One region of the Bacillus sp. JK62 genome, then DNA from elsewhere that is predicted to be linked to it. Evidence: predicted binding sites of a transcription regulator. Region 1 holds the regulator's gene; each other region holds the start of a gene.
What was found. The regulator LexA, encoded in region 1, represses DNA repair genes until DNA is damaged. The targets are predictions, from matches to a motif close to CGAACATATGTTCG.

Region 1 (8,199 bases):
TGACTCCGCATTGACGATCAGGATTCCAGTCTAAAGTCATGTTCTGGACAAAAATATTACGGTTTCCATTTTCGTAATCATCGTTAGTAACGACCCATTCGTATGCGGGAGTGTCCTCATGAAGCTTAAGCACGGTAATCCCTTGTCCCTCACCGGAAATGGTAGTCCAGGAGGGGAGTTTTATCCCTTGAACCAAAAATTCTCCTGCGGGAACATTTACTTTGACCCGGCCGTTCCCGATCGCTCTCCGAAAGGCTTCCGTATTGTCCCGGCCGTCAGGGACCGCTCCGTAATCCTCCACATTTACTTCCCGGGTGATTTTATTCATAAGCATTTCGTATTCTGTATCAAGCCGTTCTTTTAAAAGTGAGGTGACCATTCCTTCCGCCGTCACCCGGGCATCTGCGACCTCAAGATTATCATCCGTTGCGGAATGCTTAATAAAATTCTGCATCCTTGCTTTGAGATGCTCCAATTCAGAGGGATGTGCAGGGCGAGACTGCAATGGGGCGTTTAAAGACGGATCAGGAAAGTTTTTAAATTGAACCATTCTAAAGACACCTCTTTCTTTTGATATAAGCGCCTGAGGCAGGGGACAGAAAAATCGCGCGCCCTTTAAGCGCTTATTCTTCAAATTCTTTATTCAGAACGAAATTCCTTTTGAAACCAAGGTGAAATTTAAAAAAAGCTCTGTTGAAAGAACGGATATAAAGCTTTACATTATTGTAATTGAAACTGTCATGTGAAAATGGAGGAAAAACTGATAGGAGGGGTCCTCATTTTAGGTCTATTCTCATTGTCTTCGCCGTGTTTCCTCTTCGGCTGCATATACACCAAAATCAACATTCTTATCAGTTAAATGGTATAATGGGGCACGGATTGGTCATCAATACGACTGAAATAGGGAAGCAAAAGGAGCAGCGAACATGACTTTACAAATCAAAATTAAATATTCAGATGATACGCAAACGAGAATCAGTAAAATTGAACAGGGCGATTGGATTGACCTGCGGGCAGCTGAAGATATAACAATCAAAAAAGGTGAATTCAAACTTATCCCGCTTGGAGTTGCGATGGAACTGCCGGAAGGATACGAGGCGCATGTCGTTCCGCGTTCAAGTACATATAAGCATTTCGGTATCATTCAGACAAATTCAATGGGAGTCATTGATGAATCATATAAAGGCGACAATGACTTCTGGTTTTTTCCTGCATTCGCGCTTCGGGATACCGACATTTCCAAGGGGGAGCGGATCTGCCAATTCAGAATCATGAAGAAAATGCCTGAAGTGGAGCTGATCGAAGTAGACAAGCTCGGAAACAATGACCGGGGCGGACTGGGATCAACAGGCACGAAATAAAACGAAAAAAAAGACTGCTTAACAGCAGTCTTTTTTTATGGAAACAACAGTTACATTCAATTTGTTTCGGGGATTCTTAAATTGGGAAATCAAACAAAACTAAGGAGAAGGGTTTCATTTTTATCATTTAAGCTTTCCGTCTCTTTGAACAGAAAGACTTTCTTAGGTTAAAGGATAGAGGTTGTTTTGATGTTTTTATTCTTCAAGATGAACGGAGGTTTTGTCCAACGTATATAATATTGTGACAAAAGTGTAAACAAAAGAAAGGATGATGTTATGGAAAAAAGGGTTAGAAGAGTAGACCGTAAAGCAGCTGGCAAAGAGGCAGAGCAGAAGAAACCGTCCAAAGTCACCCTGTTCTGCCGTTCGCTTCAAAGGCTGAAGCATTTGTATTGTAACATAAACATACAAATGCCATCAATAACCAAAAAAGGAATTTTAGTTTTAATTTTACCGTTTTTGCTTCTGCCGTTCTTTCGGGCTGATGCCGCTTCAGATATTTACGGCAGTTTCGAGGAATTAAAGCTGAATGAAGATCCTTCCGATTTTTCCATTTCAACGCGGGAGCATGACCCTTCTGTCCTCATATTAGCTATACACGGTGGAGGCATAGAGCCGGGGACCAGTGAGTTAGCCAGAGAAATTGCCGAAAACCGGAGTTTATATTTATTTGAAGGGTTAAAATCAGCCGGTAATGCGGCTCTGCATTTGACAAGTTCGCATTTCGATGAACCTAAGGCCGTGCAAATGGTGAAAGAGCACTCTAATGTCATTTCATTGCACGGTTACGGCAGTGATGATAAAAAGATAAAAATCGGCGGTACAGACAGAGAACGAGCCGAACTTTTGACCGATGTGCTGAAACGGCACGGGTATCCTGCCGTTCTTCTTGGTATAAATGATAAATATGCAGGCGTCAGTCCGAACAACCTTGCCAATCAATCTTCATCCGGATTGAGTATCCAAATCGAAATGAGCACCGGCTTCAGAACATCACTATTTGACACTTTTACGCTGAAAAGCAGAGCATCCACACAAAATAAGACCTTTTATCAATTCACAAAAACGATTTCTGATTTTATCAGTGACAATTATTAATAAGCACGCCTATTTTGTCGGCGGGGCTTTTTCTTTTGAAATTTATGAAACTTTAAGTTCTTAAGATCGTATACATAATTGACAGGATGAAAGAAAAGAGGTGGGCAAATGAAAGTGATGATCGGGTCTATCATTCTTCTTGTCATCATCGGATTCGGTTTATGGCTGATGCTTAGTCCAATCTTTAAACAAGTGGGAAGCGGAGCCAAAAAATTAAAAAAGTCATGGGAGGAAGAAGATCAGCATGAGCGAAAATAAGCGCGGAAACACAAAAAAAATTCTCGGCGGTGTGATTATAGGTGCAGCCCTTTTAATTGCGGGCGTCACAGCGTCACTATTCATTGAAAAAATACCGAACGGTTATGTCGGGGTTGTATACTCACCGAATGGCGGGGTAAAATCCGACACATTGGACCAAGGCTGGCACTTAGTCGGATTATTTAATAAAGTAACGGAATACCCGGTGCGTATGCAGACAGTGAATAATGAAAATATAAAAGTGGCAACCTCTGACGGTAAAAATATTGAAATGGATATCGCTTACAACTATGTCGTGCAGCCTGATAAAGTAGTCGATCTGTTTAACAAATTCGGGGCGGTAGATGTGGAAACGATCGAAAATACATATTTAAAAACAAGGCTGTGGGATGCGGCGCGAAAATCAATCAGCAAATACTCGGTTATTGACACATACGGGCAAAAATCTGCAGAAGCCGCTGCCGATGTTCAAAAGAGATTTGCTGATGATATGAAGAGTCTTGGATTTTTAATTGATGATCTGACGCTTGGCGTACCAAAGCCGGATAAAGCCACACAGGAAGCCATCGATGCAAGGGTGAAGTCTTCACAGGAACTTGAACGGACACAAACTGAAATTAAAATAGCCGAAGCCGAAGCGAAAAAGAAAAAAATTGAAGCGGAAGGGATCGCTGACTATAACGAAATCATAAAGAAATCAATGTCCGATGAAATGATCAAATATAAATGGATTGAAAAATGGGACGGAAAAACGCCGAAAGCGACAGGCACAGACTCACTGCTGCAGCTGCCGCTGGACGATCAGAAGCAAAAGTAAATAGAGAAGGAGGCGATTGCCTCCTTTTTATGTTTTTTCCTGAGGGTCTTTTTCCGGCACTAATTCTTCAGACGCCTCGGTTTGATAGCTCCATAGCGTGCTATCCGTCTCTGTTGTGTCCTGATAATCTTCGGGAAGTACATATTGCTGCAAATACCGGTGAAAAAATGCCTCAAAAACAGAAATGCAAAGTGCAGAGATAACCGATGCCGCGGCAGGAGAGACATTAAACCCGCCAATGTTCATCAGGAATATCCATAATATAATGAATGAAATTCCGAAATCAGCTGCAACGGCTGTGAAATTGCTTGTTCTCGGCAGAATCATGCAATCACCCGCAAAATAAGTGATTAAACTTAAGATCACTGTAATAAACAGAACGTTTAAAAAGGTTACTTGGTACATAAGATCCAGAACAATGTACAGTAAAGCAAGTGTGAGCGCCGTTTTAGAAGCGAAAGCAATTACGTGTTTCATTTGAACCACCTTCGTTATTTCGTTTAGTCTTCATTGTAAGCAATCCGCAAATTTTTAAACTGGTATATAGTGGTTATAAAGTAAAATGTGAATAGACATCACAGGATTCACAAGTTAAAATATGTAAAAAGGGGGATGCAAATGAAAAAATACTGGATATGTATTGCTGTTTTTTTATTATGTTTTAGCGGAATACACTCAGCTAAAGCGGCTACCACTGAATTCGGATCAAAAACAAGCTTCACTTTGGAGGGAAACGCAAAAGAGTTTCATATTGAAAATCCGGGGACTGTAGCTGCCGACGATTATTTTTTAGGCTATAAGTTCACCATAATGAACAACTCTTCGTGCGGTTTAAGCATGAAACTCCAGCGGATGGCGCTGAACGGAAATTTTTATACATTAAGTTCTAAAAACTACAGCGGCAGCTGGCTAAACCTCAGTGCCCAGGATAAAAAATCAATTGATCCGTATCACAAATACAGGATTCTGGTTGAAAGTTCTTCAAACGTCTGTGGTCCCGTCTATATTAAAGGGTTTTACGGTGTAGAATATTATCATTTTGATTGAAAATAGATACTCGCTAAAGGCAGCGGGTTTTTTTATATTTATATTTAACTTATTGCACTATGTACTAAATATTCATACATAAATTTTTGACGTACCCGCCCAAAGAAAAGATAAAAAAACAAATTCATCACGCACAAATATATAAAAAGTTGAAAAATGGATGAAAAGTTTCTTGAGGGAAACATTATTAGTTGACTTCAAAAGTGTGATGTCGGATAATAAGAATGTAAGTTTTTCCTCCTTAGCAGGTTCGTTTCTTAAGCCAGGGCGAATCTGCTTTTTTTATGCAAAAAAACCCCTCTGTAAGGGGTTTTTTACGATAAATGAAGTTTAATAGAATTAATGGACGGCTCTGAATACGCCGATCACTTTCCCCAAAATGCTTACGTTTTGCAGGATAATCGGCTCCATCGTCGGATTTTCCGGCTGCAGCCGCACATAATTGTCTTCTTTATAGAAGCGCTTAACCGTCGCTTCATCATCTTCGGTCATAGCTACGACGATTTCTCCGTTATTGGCCGTGTTCTGCTGTTTGACAATGACGTAATCTTTGTCAAAAATGCCGGCGTCAATCATACTTTCTCCCATGATTTCTAACATAAAGACATGTTCGCCCGGAGGAACCATCCGGTCAGGAAGCGGAAAATACTCGTCGATATTTTCAACAGCCGTAATCGGAATACCCGCCGTCACTTTCCCGATGACCGGAACGTTTACGACCTGGCTTTTCGGAATATGGACTTCTTCTTCATCCAATACCTCAATCGCCCTCGGTTTAGTAGGGTCCCGTCTGATCAGGCCTTTTGTCTCCAGCCGCGCCAAATGGCCGTGCACGGTTGAACTGGAAGCCAGTCCTACTGCTTCTCCTATCTCTCTTACAGAAGGCGGATATCCTTTCGTTTTTACCTCTTCTTTAATAAAACGCAGGATATCAAGCTGCCTTTTTGATAGCTTCGTCATATTTCGCACCTCAAAACGTCGATTTTAAGTAGATTATAGCATGATTTTCCTGACAGTACAAACATAGGTTCGAAAAAAACGATTGACAGAAACATTTGTTCGTATATACTGAAAGATATAAAAAGCGAACAAACATTCTTATCGGAGGTTATTTACATGGCGAAAGAATCTATCATATTTGTCGGGCTGTTTACTGCGATTTTAAGTGCCGCTATTTTACTTGTCTCATGTGCGGGAAATGATCAGTCCCTCAGCCAATATGTTAAAATAAAGGTTCAGGACGGCGATACACTCTGGTCACTTGCGGATCATGTAGCAGAAAAGAAACACATTAATAAAGAAGATTTCATTGAGTGGGTGACGGAGAATAATCATCTCCAAACTGCTGATATAAAGCCCGGAGACGAACTTATTCTTCCGGTTAAGAAGAAGCATCCGGCCGTATATCAGCTGGCCATTGTCAATTAGAGAGGAAAGAGAGAAATGAAGGCGCTCATTTATGCCCGCGTAAGCACAAACAAAGAACAGCAGCAAACGTCATTAAAAAGACAGGAAGAAGAGCTCAGTGAGATCGCTGCTGCAAACGGCATGGAAGTCGTGAAAGTCATTTCTGAGAAAGCCAGCGGTTATGAAATGGATCGCGACGGAGTATTTGAAATGCTTGATGAAATTAAAAAATCACATATTGACGCGATATTGGTGCAGGACGAAACGAGATTGGGAAGAGGAAACGCCAAGATTGCGCTTTTGCATTGTATTTACAGGGAGAACGTAAAGATATATACGACGGCTCATAAAGGTGAACTGGAGCTTTCCGAAGCTGATTCGATGGTACTTGAAATCGTCAGTATTGTTGAGGAATATCAAAGGAAAATTCACAATATGAAAATCCGGCGGGGAATGAAAAGAGCCGTGAAAAACGGCTACAAACCTGAACGGAATCTGAAAAACAGACATGAAAACAGCGGAAAAGAAAAAAAAGAGGTTCCGGTTTCGGAAATTATCAGGCTGAGAGCCAACAAGCTTACCTTTGCAGAAATCGCAGCGACCCTAAGAGGATTCGGCTATGACGTGTCCAAAGCCACGGTTCACCGGCGGTTTCAGGAATATACCGCAGACACAGAAGGCAGCTGACGCGCATCAGTTGTAAAAAAGACTGCGTTTTAGTAGTATATAATCAACACGCACCAAAGGAGCTTATTATGATTTCTAAAGAAAAAATCGCAAGAATTAACGAATTGGCTCAAAAAGCTAAATCAAACACGATAACGGATGAGGAAAAAGCTGAACAGCAAAAGCTTCGCCAGGAGTATTTGAAAGGATTCCGCTCCTCAATGAAAAATACGTTAAAGAGCGTAAAAGTGATTGATCCGGAAGGCAACGATGTCACCCCTGAAAAATTAAAAAGAGAACAACAGAAAAATAATCTTCACTAAACAGAAAGAATACGGCAATACGTATTCTTTTTTCGTATATACTAATATCAGGATGTGCTTTACGACAATTTTCAACAAGTTTATCTCAAATTTAAGCTGAAAGAGTTGAGAAAAAGTCAGCATCGCTTTATGATGAAAAGGTACAACAATAAGGAAGGGGATTATAATGGATACAATTGAAAAGAAATCAGTTGCCACCATTCGTACACTATCTATAGACGCAATTGAAAAAGCGAATTCCGGACACCCGGGCATGCCGATGGGAGCCGCTCCGATGGCATACACGCTGTGGACGAAATTTATGAATGTAAATCCGCAGAATCCGGGCTGGTTTAACCGCGACCGCTTTGTTTTATCAGCAGGCCACGGTTCAATGCTTTTATACAGCATGCTGCATTTAAGCGGATATGACCTCAGCATTGAAGACTTGAAACAGTTCCGTCAATGGGGAAGCAAAACACCGGGACATCCGGAGTTCGGGCATACAGCCGGAGTAGACGCAACGACCGGGCCGCTTGGACAGGGTATTGCAATGGCAGTGGGAATGGCAATTGCAGAACGCCATCTGGCTGAGACATATAACCGTGATTCATTCAACGTAGTTGATCATTATACATACAGTATTTGCGGAGACGGCGATTTAATGGAAGGCATTTCTTCCGAAGCCGCTTCTCTTGCAGGCCATCTTGAATTAGGCCGCCTGATCGTATTATACGATTCTAATGACATTTCCTTAGACGGCGATTTAGACCGCTCTTTCTCTGAAAATGTAAAGCAGCGTTTTGAAGCAATGAACTGGGAAGTTCTTTATGTTGAGGACGGAAACAACATCGCTGAATTGACGGCTGCCATTGAAAAAGCGCGCCAGAATGATAAAAAACCGACTTTGATTGAAGTGAAAACCACGATCGGTTTCGGTTCTCCAAACCGCGCGGGCACATCCGGCGTCCACGGTGCTCCGTTAGGACTAGAAGAGAGCAAGCTGACAAAAGAAGCGTATGCTTGGACGTTTGAAGAAGATTTTTATGTTCCGGAAGAAGTATACGGGCATTTCAATCAAGCTGTAAAAGAAGCCGGCTCGAAAAAAGAACAGGAATGGAATGAACTGTTCGCGGCTTATAAAGAAAAATATCCTGAACTTGCTGAACAGCTGTCACTCGGCATAAAAGGCGAGCTTCCTAAAGACTGGGATCAGGAAGTTCCCGTTTATGAAAAAGGCAGC
Region 2 (8,199 bases), on a different contig from region 1:
TTTGAAATATTATATTTAAAATAAATTTTATCAGTCTGAGAATCCTTCAATGATTGTTACTTAATTTTGCTTAATTATAAAAGTAATATTCAATAATTGTTTTAGGTAGGTTTTAGTAAGGAGAATTATGAAAAAAATTAAGAAAAAACATTGGAAATAATAAGCTTTCAGTTTTATTAATTATGAAAAATCACATATAAAAAGCCTGGTGCCGCTAACAACACGGCGGCCGGGCTTTTTTTACGGCCGGATTACGGCGCAAGCGGCCGAACTTGATCTGAGCTCTTAGCGATTTACATTCCCCTTTTCTCTTTTAAATAAAAAGAATCTCATAGAGCAAAACCGCATTGCGATACTCTATGCATCGGGGGAGTGCGGTGACACTTTGAGAGAGAAAATGAAGAAGGAAAACTAGAAAAGGTTCCGGAAAGCAGATGCTTACGGAACCTTTTTCGTTATGCCGAATGGCTTTTTTTCGTCTGAACGGTTTCCCCGGACTTAATTCCAAGCGATACGAACAAGCCGATCACAGAAACTCCGATCAATATGATAAACAGAATATGAAACCCGGAGATTAAACCGATCAGTGCTGAAGAAATAATGCTTCCGAAATAACGGAAGGTGGAAAAAATCCCGGATGCGATGCCGGACATGCCCGGTTCTACCGTTGCAAGAGAAGATACCTGCATGCTCGTCAGCCCCGCACCTGACGCGATGCCTCCTACAATAAGCGATGCCATAAGAAACGGAACGGAATGGGAATAAACCAAAAGCAAAAATAAGAGATTGGCTACGGCCATCAGCCCGAAGGACAGAAAAATCATTCTTCGCGCGCCCCATTTCTGATGCAGCTGAGCTCCGCCCCAGTTGCTGGCGGACATGAAAACAGAAAAGACTGACAGCGCCATGCCGCTGTGCGACGTGTTCATGCTGAAGTGGCCGGTCATAAAGAGCGGCATAATCAATAAAACGGCGTACATCATTAAATTGCTTAACAGAACCGACAGATTGGCGCTCGTAAATGTCGTGTTTTTAAATAGATCAAAATCAATAATCGGATGTTTCGTGCGCAGCTCCCGTCTGAAAAATAGCGGAACAAATACGAGAATGAGCAGCGCGTACACCCAATAGCCCAAAGAGCTTTCATTTTTCGTCAGAAGAATAATAGACACAATGCTTCCGGCAAGCAAAACGGACCCGATGATATCAAGCGGAGCGTCGGACGTTTCTTCTTTATATTTAGGAAACATCATTAATGCCGTCACGAGTGCGATCGCAAGAAACGGAATGTTGACCCAAAAGATCGAATGCCAGCTGAAGCTCTCAATTAAAAGAGAGCCGATAAACGGACCGAGAGCCGCGCCCAGCCCGGCACCGAGGCCGAAAAAGCCGAATACTTTCGGAAGACGTTTTTCAGACACGACATGGCGAATGATGGCGATGCTGTTTGGCGTAAGCAAAGCGCCGCCGGCAGCCTGAAGCGCCCGGAAGAAAATCAATAAGAAAAGACTTGGCGAGAGGGCGCACCCCAATGATGCGATGAGAAAAAGGCCGACGCCCCATAAATACATTTTTTTGTTTCCGTACATATCACCGAGTTTGCCGGCGATGGGCTGTGTCACGGCCATCACGATTAAATACACGGTCACTACCCATGTGATGCTGGCAATTGATTCGCTGAATGAGCGGGAAATGGACGAAAGGGCGACTGCGATCATCGTAGAATTGATGGGAACGAGTATGGCTCCCAGCAAAAGCGAAACGATCAGCGCCCATTCTTTCTTTGAACCCATCCTTCATCCTCCTTGGAGCCGGAAAATGACCGGCCGGTAATGCCTTTCATGAAAATCTCAGTGCTGTGTTTCAGCATCGTTTCCTCAGAGAGAGTAATGACTCTTTTCCCCAGCTGCAGCCGGTGTATAAAATAACCGAAAATCATCGTCATAAAGACGTCTGCATTAGCTTCTTCGCTGCCGGGGCTTATCATATTTTTCTTTGTCAGCTCCTTAAAGTAAACGATTAAATGCTTTTTCACGGATTGCGGATATACGACAATATCCTGCAGGACGTCTTCGAATAGTTCCGGTTCGCGCAGGCAGATGCGGAATACTTCTTTTTTTTGTTCCAATTGCTGCAGAAGGGTCGCGGCGAAATGAAGAAGATCCTCATACAGATCGCCTTCCGCCTTGGTGATCATGCTTTCCGGAACCGGCGTCTGCTGTTCAATCATGGCTTTCATTAATCCTTGTTTGTTTTTAAAATTACGGAAAATCGTTGCTTCGCTTACTTTTGCTTTTTCTGCGATTTCCTTTGTTGTCGCTGCGCGGTATCCTTTTTTGATGATCAGATTCATCGCGGCGTCAATAATTCTCTTGTTCGTCGTTCTCAACATGTTTCACCTCGCGTAAATACTGGCAGGACAAGTATACACCCGCCCTGCCCGCCAATAAAGAGGGAAACCTAGCATGAAGCGCGTTTGACAATCGTAATCTTGCCGTTTGTCCCGTCTACCGTGACGATATCTCCGTCGTTGAGCCTGTCAGTCGCGGCACGTGTGCCGAGAACGGCCGGGAGCCCGTATTCTCTCGCGATGATCGCCGCATGTGACAGGATGCCGCCCGTGTCCGTAATGACGGCCTTTGCATCCTGGAACAGACTGGTCCAAAGCGGTGTCGTCATTTTGCAGACAAGCACGTCTCCTGTTGAAAAACGGGAAAATTCACTTGCGTCACGAATGACTTTCACCGGTCCGCTTGCGATTCCGCTTGACGCTGCAAGTCCGTAAATTTGATGTTCAGTGTTTTTTTCATCTTCTGTGATGGAGCCGGTAATCTGTTCAGCCGTTTTCAGCTGTTCCGAAGTCGGAGTCCCGAGATAAGCGGGGGCTTCAAGCAATTGATATTGCTGGAAGAGCTGTTTTCGTTCAGCGGCTTTTTCCTGCATCGGAACCGGCGACGCCAGCGCTTTCTCGACTTCATCGCTGTATAAGTACCACATATCCTCCCGATCATCGATTACGCCTTGTTTTTGAAGCAGCTCGCCGATTTTCAGAAGGCAAAGGCGCGCTTTGGCGTCCAGCATCGCATCAATATAAAAATGGTGATCATCTTTGATGACGGATGAAGACAATGTCCACTGATAATAGCGGTCAAACGTCTTCCGGAAGCCGTCATCTTCAATTCTATCCATAAAGTCGGCGTAGAGCTGTTTTCGTTTTTCTATCGTTTTATGAAACTCACTGTCAAAATCGTATCCGTTCCGGACATAGTTCTGAATGTTGGCCAAAGCGAAATAAGGGTTTTCCGCCCAAGTTTGTTCAATGAGATCATGACTTTTCACGGATCTCCAGCCGTATTCCTGCAAAAATTCGCCGACTTGTTCGAGAAAGCGTTTTCCCTCATTTGATTGCAGAAGCGTCTGATGCAGCTCATCGGCATGAGAAACCGTAAAGACGCGCCGCAGTTCAGGGCTGTCTTTTACTTGTCCGGAAAGCAGCCAGAGCTGTCTGTCGGTCTCCAATGACTTATTCATGACGCCGGCCAGCATTTCATACAGAAGGGAGGTGTTTTCTTTCTCAACCTGTCCGTACATAGATTCCAGTATCATGTTTAACGCAACCTGCGGAAAGACAATATTGAAATGTTCTTCGTATCCTTTTAAATAGAAGTCTTGCAGGTTTCGGAACGCATCAAGGGCAGTCTCCGGTGTATGGTCTGTATGCGCCAGTTCGTCCAGCTTTTGATAAAAAGGCAGAAAGGTTTCCTGAATAATATCGTACATGCGGTCAGCCAAGACGGGGAAAAGCGCTTCTAACTGTTCTGCGGGCAGCTTGTCGTCCGTCTTATGCTGTCTGGAAAAAACATGGCCCTGATGAAGTTTGACACGCTCAATCTCGATGCCCATCACAGGGAAGGCCTTCGTGCTCTCTTTGAGGCCGTATTCCAAAGCCGGCACAATGAGTGAAGCGAATAACGGGCTGACGGGACCTTCTATATTGGCCTCCATATTGAGCCAAAAATCTTTCTGATCCCGGGGTGTCATGATAAATTCCCGTTCTTCGTCTGCCGCTTTCTGATCCTGCGCGATCGTTGTAATCGGCCTGGCCTGAAGCAGATACAGCTTATTTTCGGCAAATCCGAATTCGAGATCCACGGGATAACCGTACAGTTCTTCCGTCTTTATTGTCAGCATGGCAAGCTCTTTGATGCTCTCGTCATCAAGGCAGAAGCGGCTTCTCATGTCAGCGGACGTCTCTTTTTCCGTCACGCCTTCGTCTTTAGAAACGATATACATTTCTTTTAAGCCGATTTCTTTTTCAATCTGAAATGTGTCTTTATTGACGATAAATGTGTCGGGCGTCACGCTGCCGGAGACGATTGCTTCTCCGAGGCCGTAGCTTGCGCTGATCATCAGTTCTCCGTCATCGTGTGTGACGGGGTTGCGGCTGAAAATGACCCCTGAAACCTCGGAATTGATCAGACCTTGCACGACAACGCCCATTAACGGTTCTGCGGTGTCATTGTTCATTTTCTCTTTATAACCGCTGACCCGCGCCGAGAAGAAGGAAGCCCAGCACTCTTTCACTTTTCCGAGAAACTCTTCTTCTGTTTTGATATTTAAATAGGTTTCGTACTGGCCCGCGAAAGAAGCGCCTTCAAGATCTTCGGACGCGGAGGAGGAACGTACGGCGACAGAGGCGTATGATTCTCTCAATTCATAAAACGACGCGGTCAGTTCCTCCCGAAGCTCTTTTGAAAACGTGCCGTTCATAATGGCGCGCTCCATCTGTTCCTGATCTGCTTGAAGCCCGTTGTCTTCCATAAAACGTGTCAGGGCATTCGTCTGAATGATAAAACCGCCGGGAACGGGCAGCCCGTTTTTCGTCAGTTTAATCAGGTTCATTCCTTTTGCTCCTGCAGAGCGGCTCGATTCTTCCGCTTTTTGAAATCGCACTGAATACATGCGGTATGACCCCCTTTTTTCTTCATCCAAGAAAATGATAGTAAACACTATCATTACATTGTAAAGAGGGAGGAAGAAACTGTCAAAGATACAAAGACCTAAACCTTCTCATCCTTTCGGCTGAAGAAAGGTAATTCGATTCATCTGGTTAATGGTTCAATGGATTTATATTCACATTTTTTTTGACAGATGATTGAAGACTGCCGAAAAAGGGTATTGTGATAGCAGGGGAACGATTGTCCGATTCTTCATTTTTTACTATAATCAGATGAGATGAAGAATTCCCGAGGAGGGTTTTTGTGATTACAAAAGCCGTTTTTGCATTATGTTTCCCTTTTATGCTGGTCGTCCTTTTTACGCGCGTCACGTTTAACCACTATGTGGCGATCGCTCTCACAGCCGCACTGCTTTTCGCATCCTATTTAAAGGGTTACACCGAAACGTATTTTATCGTTGGATTGGATGTCGTATCGCTGGTGGCCGGAGGGCTGTACATGGCCAAAAAAGAAGCAGACAAAAAGAAAGACAATGCCTGACATGGTGAATATGAAATAGAATGCCTGCTTTTACGCCATAAAAGCAGGTTTTTTATACAAAAATTAACTTGGTAAAAATAAACCATCGAACTTTAGTTCGTATTTTTAGTGATTTTGCCCGTCATTGTGTTACTATATCAATAGGAAGATTTCGTAAAGAAACGGAGGCTTTTTTGTGAAAGATCGTTTTGAGTTAGTCTCGAAATATCAGCCCCAGGGAGATCAGCCGCAAGCGATTGAGAAGCTTGTCAAAGGCATACAGGAAGGCAGAAAACACCAGACTCTCCTGGGTGCGACAGGGACGGGCAAAACCTTTACCGTGTCCAATCTGATTAAAGAAGTGAATAAACCGACACTGGTCATTGCCCATAACAAAACCCTTGCCGGACAGCTGTACAGCGAGTTCAAGGAATTTTTTCCGAACAACGCTGTCGAGTATTTTGTCAGCTACTATGATTATTATCAGCCGGAGGCGTATGTGCCTCAAACGGATACATTTATAGAGAAAGACGCTAGTATTAATGATGAAATTGATAAATTGAGGCACTCCGCGACATCCTCTCTGTTTGAACGGAGAGATGTCATTATTATCGCGAGTGTGTCATGCATATACGGTCTCGGTTCGCCTGAAGAATACCGGGAAATGGTCGTGTCGCTCAGACCGGAAATGGAGATTGAGCGGAACGAGCTTCTGAGAAAGCTTGTGGATATCCAGTATGCCCGCAATGATATCGACTTTCAGCGCGGGACGTTCCGCGTGCGCGGAGACGTTGTGGAAATCTTCCCGGCTTCCCGTGACGAACATTGTATCAGAGTGGAATTTTTCGGAGACGAAATTGAGCGGATCAGGGAGGTCGACGCTTTGACCGGAGAAATTCTCGGCGACCGTGACCATGTCGCGATTTTCCCGGCTTCCCACTTCGTCACCCGGGCGGAAAAGATGGAAAAAGCGATTCTGAATATTGAACAGGAGCTTGAGGAGCGCTTGAAAGTGATGCACGAAAACGGCAAGCTCCTTGAAGCGCAGCGGCTTGAGCAGCGGACGAGGTATGATCTTGAAATGATGCGGGAAATGGGTTTTTGCTCAGGGATCGAGAACTATTCAAGACATTTGACGCTCCGTCCTCCTGGTTCTACGCCGTATACGCTGCTTGATTATTTTCCGGACGATTTTATGATCGTCGTTGATGAATCACATGTGACGATTCCGCAGGTGCGCGGCATGTTCAACGGTGACCAGGCGAGAAAACAGGTGCTTGTCGATCACGGGTTCCGCCTGCCGTCAGCGCTTGACAACCGTCCGCTCCGATTCGAGGAATTTGAAAAGCATATGCACAATATCGTGTACGTGTCGGCGACTCCGGGACCGTATGAAATTGAGCATACGCCGGAAATGATCGAGCAGATCATCAGACCGACGGGACTCCTCGATCCTCTCATTGACGTCCGTCCGATCGAAGGACAGATTGATGATCTGATCGGCGAGATTCAGGCGAGGATTGAACGGAATGAACGCGTTCTCGTGACGACTTTAACGAAAAAAATGTCAGAGGATCTGACCGATTACCTCAAGGAAATCGGCATCAAGGTCAATTATCTGCATTCCGAGATTAAGACGCTTGAACGGATTGAAATCATCCGTGACCTCCGCCTCGGAAAACATGATGTGTTAATCGGCATCAACCTGCTGAGGGAAGGGCTTGATATTCCGGAAGTGTCACTTGTCGCCATTCTCGATGCGGATAAAGAAGGCTTCCTCCGTTCTGAACGTTCGCTGATTCAGACGATCGGACGGGCGGCCAGAAACGCGGAAGGCCGCGTCATCATGTATGCCGATAAAATCACGAATTCGATGGAAATCGCGATTAATGAAACGAAGCGCCGCCGGGAACAGCAGGAGCGCTTTAACGAAATTCACGGCATTACGCCGCAAACGATCAATAAGGAAATCCGCGATGTGATCCGCGCGACGCAGGCCGCTGAGGATAAAGAAGAATATAAAACAAAAGCCGCGCCTAAACTGGCGAAGATGACGAAGAAAGAACGCCAGAAAGTCGTTGAGCAAATGGAGCACGAAATGAAAGAGGCGGCCAGAGCGCTTGATTTCGAGCGGGCGGCAGAGCTTCGTGATTTACTGTTAGAGCTTAAAGCGGAAGGATGATGAACACATGGCAATTGACCGGATCGAGGTGAAAGGCGCAAGGGCGCACAATTTAAAAAACATTGATGTAACGATTCCCCGGGATCAGCTCGTCGTCGTGACGGGGCTGTCCGGATCGGGAAAATCATCCCTTGCCTTTGACACCATTTACGCGGAAGGACAGAGGCGGTATGTTGAATCGCTTTCTGCCTATGCGCGCCAATTTTTAGGGCAGATGGATAAGCCGGACGTTGATGCGATCGAAGGGCTTTCTCCGGCGATCAGCATTGATCAGAAGACGACAAGCCGCAATCCGCGGTCAACCGTCGGAACGGTAACGGAGATTTATGATTATCTCCGGCTGCTGTACGCGAGGGTCGGGAAGCCGCATTGCCCGGAGCATGGCATTGAAATTACGTCGCAAACGATCGAACAGATGGTTGACCGGATTCTTGAATATCCGGAGCGGACGAAGCTTCAAGTGCTTGCGCCGATCATCTCAGGCAGAAAAGGCGCCCATGTCAAAGTGCTTGACCAAATCAGAAAGCAAGGTTACGTAAG
Region 3 (8,199 bases), 140 kb from region 1:
GCTGAAATGGTGATCGCAGCTCCCAATTTCTTCGCAAGAGCCAGCCTGTAATCATTTTTATCAATGGCCGCAATACGGGATGCACCGGCCGCTTTAGCCACCGCCACCGCCATCAGCCCGATCGGTCCGCAGCCGATAATTGCAGCGGAACCGCCCGCAAGCCGGCTGCTTTCCAGCACCGTATGCACCGCGTTGCCAAGCGGCTCCTGAACAGAGGCGACGGCGGGGTCCATATCAGCGGGGTTTTTCCAAACATTTCGGTCCGGCACTTTGACATATTCAGCGAAGGAGCCGGCTGTATCTACGCCGAGTATCTTTGTATGGGTGCACACATGATGTTTTCCTGTTAAACACGGGACACAAGTACCGCAGACGAAGTGGGTTTCAGCCGAAACGTAGTCACCTATTTTGACATTTGTGACGTGCTTGCCTGTTTCCGCTACGATACCGCTGAATTCATGTCCGAATACTTGAGGTGTTTTGATTCGTTTCTGCGCCCATTGATCCCAATTATAAATATGCACATCTGTACCGCATATAGATGCGGCCTGTACTTTAATGAGAACTTCATTCTCATTAATGGAAGGTATGGGAATTTCTTTCAGAGTTGCTCCGAAAGCGTTTTCATTTTTGACGATAGCTTTCATCTTTCCTCCCAACATGTACACTCCTCCTCGAAAAAACACTGTAATAACTGGATTGTAACATGAGTTAAAAAGGAGGTAAATACCAGTGTCCACTCCAAGAAAACAACTGCTTCCGTCCGGAAAAATGGGCGGGATTTTTTTTGAATATTATATGAATAAAGCCATTTATCATCTCTTCGTACTATTAATATAATATTGTGAGAAAATATGACAGCAATAAAAACAACCTGCTCGCCTTACGCAAGCAGGTTGAGAATGTCATGTTTTTGTTTTTAACGGGGTTCGACGATTAACTTAATCGCCGTTCTTTCTTCTCCGTCAATCTGTATATCTGTAAAAGCCGGAATACAAATCAAATCTACGCCGCTTGGCGCGACAAAGCCTCTGGCAATCGCAACCGCTTTAACAGCCTGGTTTAAGGCACCCGCCCCAATTGCTTGAATTTCGGCGGCTCCGCGTTCCCTCAATACGCCGGCAAGCGCGCCTGCTACTGAATTTGGACTTGATTTTGCTGAAACTTTTAAGATTTCCATTTCTGCTCCCCCTTAGTTTTACAATGGATAAGTGAGTGTTCATTAGAACAATCATTATTAGATGTTGCTATCCAAAAAGCCATCCCCACAATGCTTTTCAAAAATAGCGGGCTACCTTCCATTTCTACTATATTCACTAAGAAGTTGCTATATTCCTGCTTTTCCTTTTAATATTTTTATAAAATAAACACATGATCACCTATTCAAAGAACATATGGTCATCATTGATTAATATCCGTTCGATATTTACGGCCTTTTTCGTTTGATCGTCGATGTCAATGAGCACTCCGCTCAGCGTAGTTTTACCTTCCGCCACCGTAAACCGGACGGGAAGATTGGTTTTAAACCGCTTGATGACCGTTTCTCTGTCCATACCGAGAATTCCGTCGTACGGACCCGTCATGCCTACATCAGTAATATATGCCGTTCCTTTCGGCAAAATGCGGTTATCTGCCGTTTGCACGTGTGTATGGGTGCCTACCACGGCAGAGGCTCTTCCGTCTGTGTACCAGCCGATCGCAATTTTTTCGCTTGTCGCTTCGGCGTGAAAATCAATAAAAATGTACGGCGTGCGCTTTTTCGCTTCTTCTATTAATTCATCCGCTTTAGCAAACGGATCATCAAGCGGCGGAAGAAACGTCCGCCCCTGTAAATTAATGACGGCAAGCTCTTTTCCGTTCGATTTAATATAGGTAATGCCTTTGCCCGGCGTACCTTCCGGGAAATTCGCCGGCCGGACAAGATGCGGCACATCATCAATAAAGTCGAAGATCTCTCTTTTATCCCACGTATGGTTTCCCATTGTAATGGCATCTGCTCCCGCTTCCATCAGGCTGTGGTAGATCTTTTCTGTCAGTCCTTTTCCGTGTGCTGCATTTTCTCCGTTAATAATTGTAAAATGCGGTTTATGTTTCGCTTTCAGTTTCGGGACATATTCTTTTACCATGTCGCGGCCCGGGGAACCGACAACATCTCCGATAAATAAAATTCTCATACATTCCATTCCTTCCTTTTCAGGGACTCAAAAAAATAAAGTGATGCGCTAAGCATCACTTTATTTTGCATACTCTACGGCTCGAGTTTCTCTGATCACGGTCACTTTAATGTGTCCCGGATAATCAAGCTCGTCCTCAATTCGTTTACGGATATCACGCGCCAAACGATGGGCTTCTAAATCATTAATGGAGTCCGGCTTCACCATGATGCGAACTTCACGGCCGGCCTGAATCGCAAATGATTTTTCAACACCTTCGTAAGACTCGGAGATTTCTTCAAGCTTTTCAAGTCTGCGGATATAGTTTTCGAGCGTTTCACTTCTCGCGCCCGGTCTTGCGGCTGACAGTGCATCAGCGGCAGCGACCAGAACGGCGATAATGGAAGTCGGCTCTTCGTCTCCGTGGTGTGACGCAATACTGTTAATAACGACTGGATGCTCTTTATATTTGGTCGCAAGCTCCACTCCGATTTCCACGTGGCTTCCTTCCACTTCATGGTCAATTGCTTTACCGATGTCATGCAGAAGACCGGCCCGCTTGGCAAGCTTTGCATCTTCTCCAAGCTCGGAAGCCATTAAACCGGCTAAAAACGCAACTTCCATAGAATGTTTCAGTACGTTCTGCCCGTAGCTTGTACGGAATTTCAACCGGCCGAGGATCTTGATCAGATCCGGGTGGAGTCCGTGAACGCCGACTTCAAACGTCGTCTGCTCACCCATTTCCCGGATATAGTCATCAACCTCACGGCGGGATTTTTCAACCATTTCTTCAATGCGCGCCGGATGAATACGGCCATCCTGAACGAGTTTATCAAGAGCGATTCTTGCCGTCTCCCGTCTGATCGGATCAAATCCGGAAAGAATGACTGCTTCAGGTGTGTCATCAATAATCAGGTCGATACCTGTAAGCGTTTCAAGCGTACGAATGTTACGCCCTTCACGGCCGATGATACGTCCTTTCATCTCATCATTCGGAAGATTGACGACCGATACCGTCGTTTCGGCAACATGATCTGCTGCACAGCGCTGCAAAGCAAGCGACAGAATGTTTTTCGCCTTTTTATCTGCCTCTTCTTTCGCACGGTTTTCGGTTTCTTTTGTCATGATGGCGATGTCATGTGAAAGCTCATTTTCAACCCGGTCAAGAATGATTTGTTTCGCTTCATCCCGTGTCAGGCTCGAAATGCGTTCGAGTTCTGACTGCTGCATACGAATCATCTCATCCACTTTGCTTTCCATCTCTTCAATATGTTGTTGTCGTTCATTCAGAGAATGATCTTTCTTCTCCAACATCGCTTCCCGTTTATCAATTCCTTCGTGTTTACGGTCAAGATTTTCTTCTTTTTGAAGTAAACGGTTTTCTTGTTTTTGAAGCTCATTTCGTCTTTCACGAACTTCCTGTTCAGCATCTATTCGAAGTGTATGGATTTCGTCCTTTGCTTCAAGCAGAGCTTCTTTTTTCAGTGCTTCAGCATCACGCTTTGCATCTTCAAGGATTTGCTCGGCAGCACCGCGTGCGCCCGCAATCTTTGCTTCGGCAATGGTTTTACGAACATAGTAGCCAACAACTAAACCGAGCAGAGTCAGCAAAATGGAGATGAGAACCGTCATTGGGGTCATACTTTCACCTCCTCTTGCTATGAACTTGGTTTTTGCTTAAATAAGTGCCGGCATGTACATTGTCTGATTTTCTCAACATACAGAACCTTCACAGGGAATGAGTCTCTCATGCCCTTGTCAAGTTTAAATGGTTTAACAATCATGTTAAAAAAACAAATGTTACAACTTCATTGTAATTGTGTCGGAAATACTTGTCAAGCTTGCCAGCTTAACGATTCGCCTTCAGCTCGGATCGTTGCCCATGTATATATCATACCATACCTTCCTCCGCTTTTCGTGAATGACGGCTCTGTCAGTCCGCCTGGTTAAGCAATTGGTAAATTCTATTGTTTACCTGTCCTAATTTGGCGTTATTCTGAATGTTTGACAGTAATATGACATATTTGCTTGCCGAATGGCTGAAGCTGTTCAAAATGTTGTAACCGGGCATAACACCGTGATTGGAATAGCTTCCCGGATCAATGTAAAACCCCATCCCGTAAGCGGCACTGCTTCCTGCTGTAAACATTTTTGTGAAGCTTTCTTTTGAAAGGAGCGTGCCGTTTACGATCGCTTTATCAAATTTATAGAGATCTTCAGCGCTCATATACATGTCGCCCGCCCCGTACAGCTGCGATAAGTCCAAAAGGTGCGGCGTTACAAGACTGCCGCTCTCATCGACTTTGTAGCCGACGGCAGGATATTTGGCTTCAGCAAATGTTTTGTAAAATCCGGCATGCTTCATTCCGGCCGGTTTGAACACGTGTTCTTTTATATATTGTTCATAAGACTCCCCGCTGACCTGAGATACGATATAAGCAAGCACTGAATAGTTGGAATCCCTGTAATCCCAAACCCCGGGCTGCCGTTTAATTCCGCGGTATTCTATATCCTTGATTAAATCAATTGGAGAAATCGGTCCCCGACCCTCAATATGCCCGTTTATGCCGGACGTATGATTGAGCAGGTTTTTCAATGTAATGCGCGTGCCGTTAGGAAAATTCGGCAAGTATGTACTGACGGGGTCACTCGTCTGCAGCAGCCCTTTTTCTTCAAGCTGCAGGACAGCCGTCGCGATTAACGCTTTTTGTGAAGAACCGATATAATATGATGTCTCCGGATTGTTTTTAATTTTTTGTTTTCGGTCCGCATAGCCAAAGCCTTTTTTCAGCACAACTTTTCCATCTTTTACGATCATTGCTGTGCCGCTGAACCCGATCTGTTGCAAGTAATTGCTGATCTGTTTATTGCGATCGATTGATTTAGGTGTTTTCTCTTTTTGCGTCTTTTCTTTTTTCTGTTGAGTCTGGTCTTTTGAAGTATCAGATTGAGCGGCGGGAGCATTTTTAACGGATTCCTTCTCCCGATGATGCGCTGTGACGGTCCAGATCATAATAAAAACAGTGACAAGCAGCAGAAAAAGAAACAGCCCTCCCGTTTTCATCAGCTTCTTCTTTCTTTTTTTATTTATTCTTGTGCGGCGGGGGCTCGTCATCTTTTTTCCTCCTCAGATATAATTTCAACTTTCGCCATGATGTTAGACGAGTGAAGGGTGAAAAAAGTTGTAACATTCCAGATAAAATTTTCCGAAACAGCCAGTGTTTTTTGAAACACACAAAAAAAAGAGCGGAAATTGCTTACTCCGCTCTTTTGATCGTGTTTTTATTCTTCTAATTCCATCTCTTCCTGAACTTCCTCCGCTTTGTCCGTTACACCGTTATTGTCTAAACCGTAATATTCACGGATTTGTTCCTGAATCATCAGCATGATGTCTTTATTTTCTTTTAAGAACTGCTTGGCGTTTTCACGGCCCTGACCGAGGCGTTCTTCTTCATAAGAATACCACGAACCGCTTTTTTGCACGATATCCAGTTCAGTTCCAAGGTCGATGATTTCCCCTTCTTTGGAGATTCCTTCACCGTACATAATGTCCACTTCAGCCGTACGGAACGGAGGAGCGACTTTGTTTTTTACGACTTTAATTCTCGTTTTATTCCCCATCACGTCGTTACCCTGCTTTAATTGCTCGGCACGGCGCACTTCAAGGCGCACGGAAGAATAGAATTTCAGCGCGCGGCCGCCCGGTGTCGTCTCCGGATTTCCGAACATAACGCCGACTTTTTCACGAATCTGGTTAATAAAGATTGCGATTGTTTTAGATTTATTGATGGCGCCGGAAAGCTTACGGAGCGCCTGAGACATAAGACGCGCCTGTAAACCGACGTGTGAATCACCCATGTCACCTTCAATTTCAGCTTTTGGAACAAGCGCCGCAACAGAGTCAACGACTACGATATCAACAGCTCCGCTTCGCACCAGCGCTTCAGCAATCTCAAGCGCCTGCTCTCCCGTATCCGGCTGAGAAAGCAGAAGCTCTTCGATATTGACACCGAGCTTTTGCGCGTAAACAGGATCAAGAGCATGCTCAGCATCAATAAATGCGGCCTGTCCGCCTTTTTCCTGAACCTCAGCGATTGCGTGAAGCGCTACAGTCGTTTTACCTGAGCTTTCAGGTCCGTATACTTCAATAATCCGTCCGCGCGGGTATCCGCCTATTCCGAGAGCGGTATCAAGTGCAAGGGAGCCGCTTGGCACCGTTGAAATTCTTGTATCCGTTTTTTCTCCGAGCTTCATGATGGAACCTTTGCCGAATTGTTTTTCTATTTGCTTAAGAGCCATATCTAAGGCTGCCTGACGATCACTCATTTATTTTTCCTCCTTTATCTTGCCACTACATATACTATACCTTGTTTACTGGCATTTGCCAAGAAAAAAGCGAACGCATATTCGGATTTTTTCCGCGTTCGCTTTTCTGCAAAAGAGCATAATTTCCCTTATAAAACTTAAAAATCAGAGAAAACGGCTCTTTAAAACTTTATTTTTGATCCAGCATTTTTAAAATGAGATGGCAGCCGTATTTAGCGGCGCGCTTTCTGATTCCGGTTCTTGAGCCGGCAAAGTGAAATTCGTGCACCTCTTCTTTTCCTTCCGCTGAAATGCCGATAAAGACGCGGCCCGCCGCATGCCCTTCCTGCGGGTCGGGACCCGCAACCCCGGTAAAGCTGATGCCGATATCGCTTCCGGTCAGCTTTCTCACACCGGCTGCAAGCTCTTTCGCACACTCTTTGCTGACCGCTCCGCTTTCTGCGAGCGTCTCAGCTTTCACGCCGAGCACATGCTGTTTCACGCTGTCGGAATAGCAGACAACGCCCCCTGCAAATAGTTGAGACGCACCGCTTAAATCAGTCACCCACTCTGAAAACAGGCCGCCTGTAAAGCTTTCGGCAGAAGAAATCGTGATTTTGTTTTGTCTGCATGCTTTTGAAAGCTCCTTCACCAGGGACGTATCATCATATCCGTAGAAAAATTCACCGACACGTTCTAAAATGGCGGCTTCCGTTTCTTTTAAAAGCCGTTCTGTTTCTTTTTCGTCAGCATGTTTCGCCGTTAAACGCAGCGTGACCTCGCCGTCAGCAGCAAGCGGCGCAATCGTCGGATTCGTCTGCGCGTCAATGATATCTTCTAAATCAGCTTCAAGCTGGGATTCACCGATTCCGAAAAACCGCAGCACGGTTGAAACGATTTTCTCATTAGAACCGAGCTTTTTAAGAAGCAGCGGCTTCGCTTCATTTTCAAACATCGGACGCAGCTCGCTCGGCGGTCCGGGAAGCAGCATATAAAGCCTTGAGCCGTGCTCTGCAAGCATTCCCGGCGCCATGCCGAAATGATTCGCCAAAACGTCCGAGCCCTCAATGACGAGCGCCTGTTTGCGGTTATTCGGCGACATGGTCCGTTTTGTTTTCGCGAAATATTCTTCGATCGACCGGAATGCTTCGTCATTCAGAACGAGCGGGCGCCCCAGTGTGTTTGCAATGGTTTCTTTCGTTAAATCGTCTTTGGTCGGCCCGAGGCCGCCTGAAAAAATAATCAGGTCTGAGCGCTCTTCGGCAATGCGGATGACTTGCTTAAGCCGCTCCGGATTGTCACCGACAGCGGTATGGTAAAACACGTTTACACCGATTTCCGCCAGCTCTTTACTGATAAACTGCGCGTTCGTATTGGCGATCTGGCCGAGCAGAAGCTCCGAGCCGACCGCAATGATTTCTGCTTTTTTTGCTATTTCCATCTTTAAGTCCTTCTTCCTTAGTTAGATGTTTTTAACGCATCCCAGTTCTTCGCAAAATAATCCCAGCCGGAAATGACTGTGAAGAGCACGGCCACCCATAAAGCGATATCGCCGAACGGGAAAGAAACGAGCTCAAACGGAAGATTATGCAGCAAAAGCGCGGCAACAGCGATGATCTGGGCCCATGTTTTAATTTTCCCCAGCATATTGGCGGCTACAACTTCCCCCGTTCCCGCCAGCACAAGTCTTAATCCCGTTACGGCAAATTCGCGGCTGATGATGATGATGACCATCCACGCC

Region 2: uvrB (excinuclease ABC subunit UvrB) is a predicted target of LexA. The motif match lies at 5,585-5,598, and genes of this name have one in related genera.
Region 3: recA (recombinase RecA) is a predicted target of LexA. The motif match lies at 6,550-6,563, and genes of this name have one in related genera.

What each region holds. Positions count from the first base shown of each region.
Region 1 is NZ_JBSJQA010000006.1:326,219-334,417, reverse strand. It holds gene ACWJJ4_RS15235 (peptidase G2 autoproteolytic cleavage domain-containing protein) at 1-550, opposite strand, end outside; gene ACWJJ4_RS15230 (dUTP diphosphatase) at 927-1,361, shown strand; gene ACWJJ4_RS15225 (poly-gamma-glutamate hydrolase family protein) at 1,638-2,459, shown strand; gene ACWJJ4_RS15220 (hypothetical protein) at 2,568-2,717, shown strand; gene ACWJJ4_RS15215 (prohibitin family protein) at 2,704-3,534, shown strand; gene ACWJJ4_RS15210 (YndM family protein) at 3,562-4,011, opposite strand; gene ACWJJ4_RS15205 (hypothetical protein) at 4,153-4,581, shown strand; gene lexA (transcriptional repressor LexA) at 4,921-5,541, opposite strand; gene yneA (cell division suppressor protein YneA) at 5,698-6,009, shown strand; gene ACWJJ4_RS15190 (YneB family resolvase-like protein) at 6,025-6,675, shown strand; gene ACWJJ4_RS15185 (DUF896 domain-containing protein) at 6,744-6,977, shown strand; gene tkt (transketolase) at 7,144-8,199, shown strand, end outside.
Region 2 is NZ_JBSJQA010000001.1:595,902-604,100, forward strand. It holds gene ACWJJ4_RS02955 (MFS transporter) at 456-1,793, opposite strand; gene ACWJJ4_RS02960 (TetR/AcrR family transcriptional regulator) at 1,766-2,389, opposite strand; gene ACWJJ4_RS02965 (PEP/pyruvate-binding domain-containing protein) at 2,461-4,962, opposite strand; gene ACWJJ4_RS02970 (CsbA family protein) at 5,262-5,498, shown strand; gene uvrB (excinuclease ABC subunit UvrB) at 5,674-7,659, shown strand; gene uvrA (excinuclease ABC subunit UvrA) at 7,667-8,199, shown strand, end outside.
Region 3 is NZ_JBSJQA010000006.1:466,821-475,019, forward strand. It holds gene tdh (L-threonine 3-dehydrogenase) at 1-662, opposite strand, end outside; gene spoVS (stage V sporulation protein SpoVS) at 920-1,180, opposite strand; gene ACWJJ4_RS15605 (TIGR00282 family metallophosphoesterase) at 1,380-2,174, opposite strand; gene rny (ribonuclease Y) at 2,235-3,794, opposite strand; gene ACWJJ4_RS15615 (serine hydrolase domain-containing protein) at 4,087-5,268, opposite strand; gene recA (recombinase RecA) at 5,436-6,479, opposite strand; gene ACWJJ4_RS15625 (competence/damage-inducible protein A) at 6,649-7,899, opposite strand; gene pgsA (CDP-diacylglycerol--glycerol-3-phosphate 3-phosphatidyltransferase) at 7,917-8,199, opposite strand, start outside.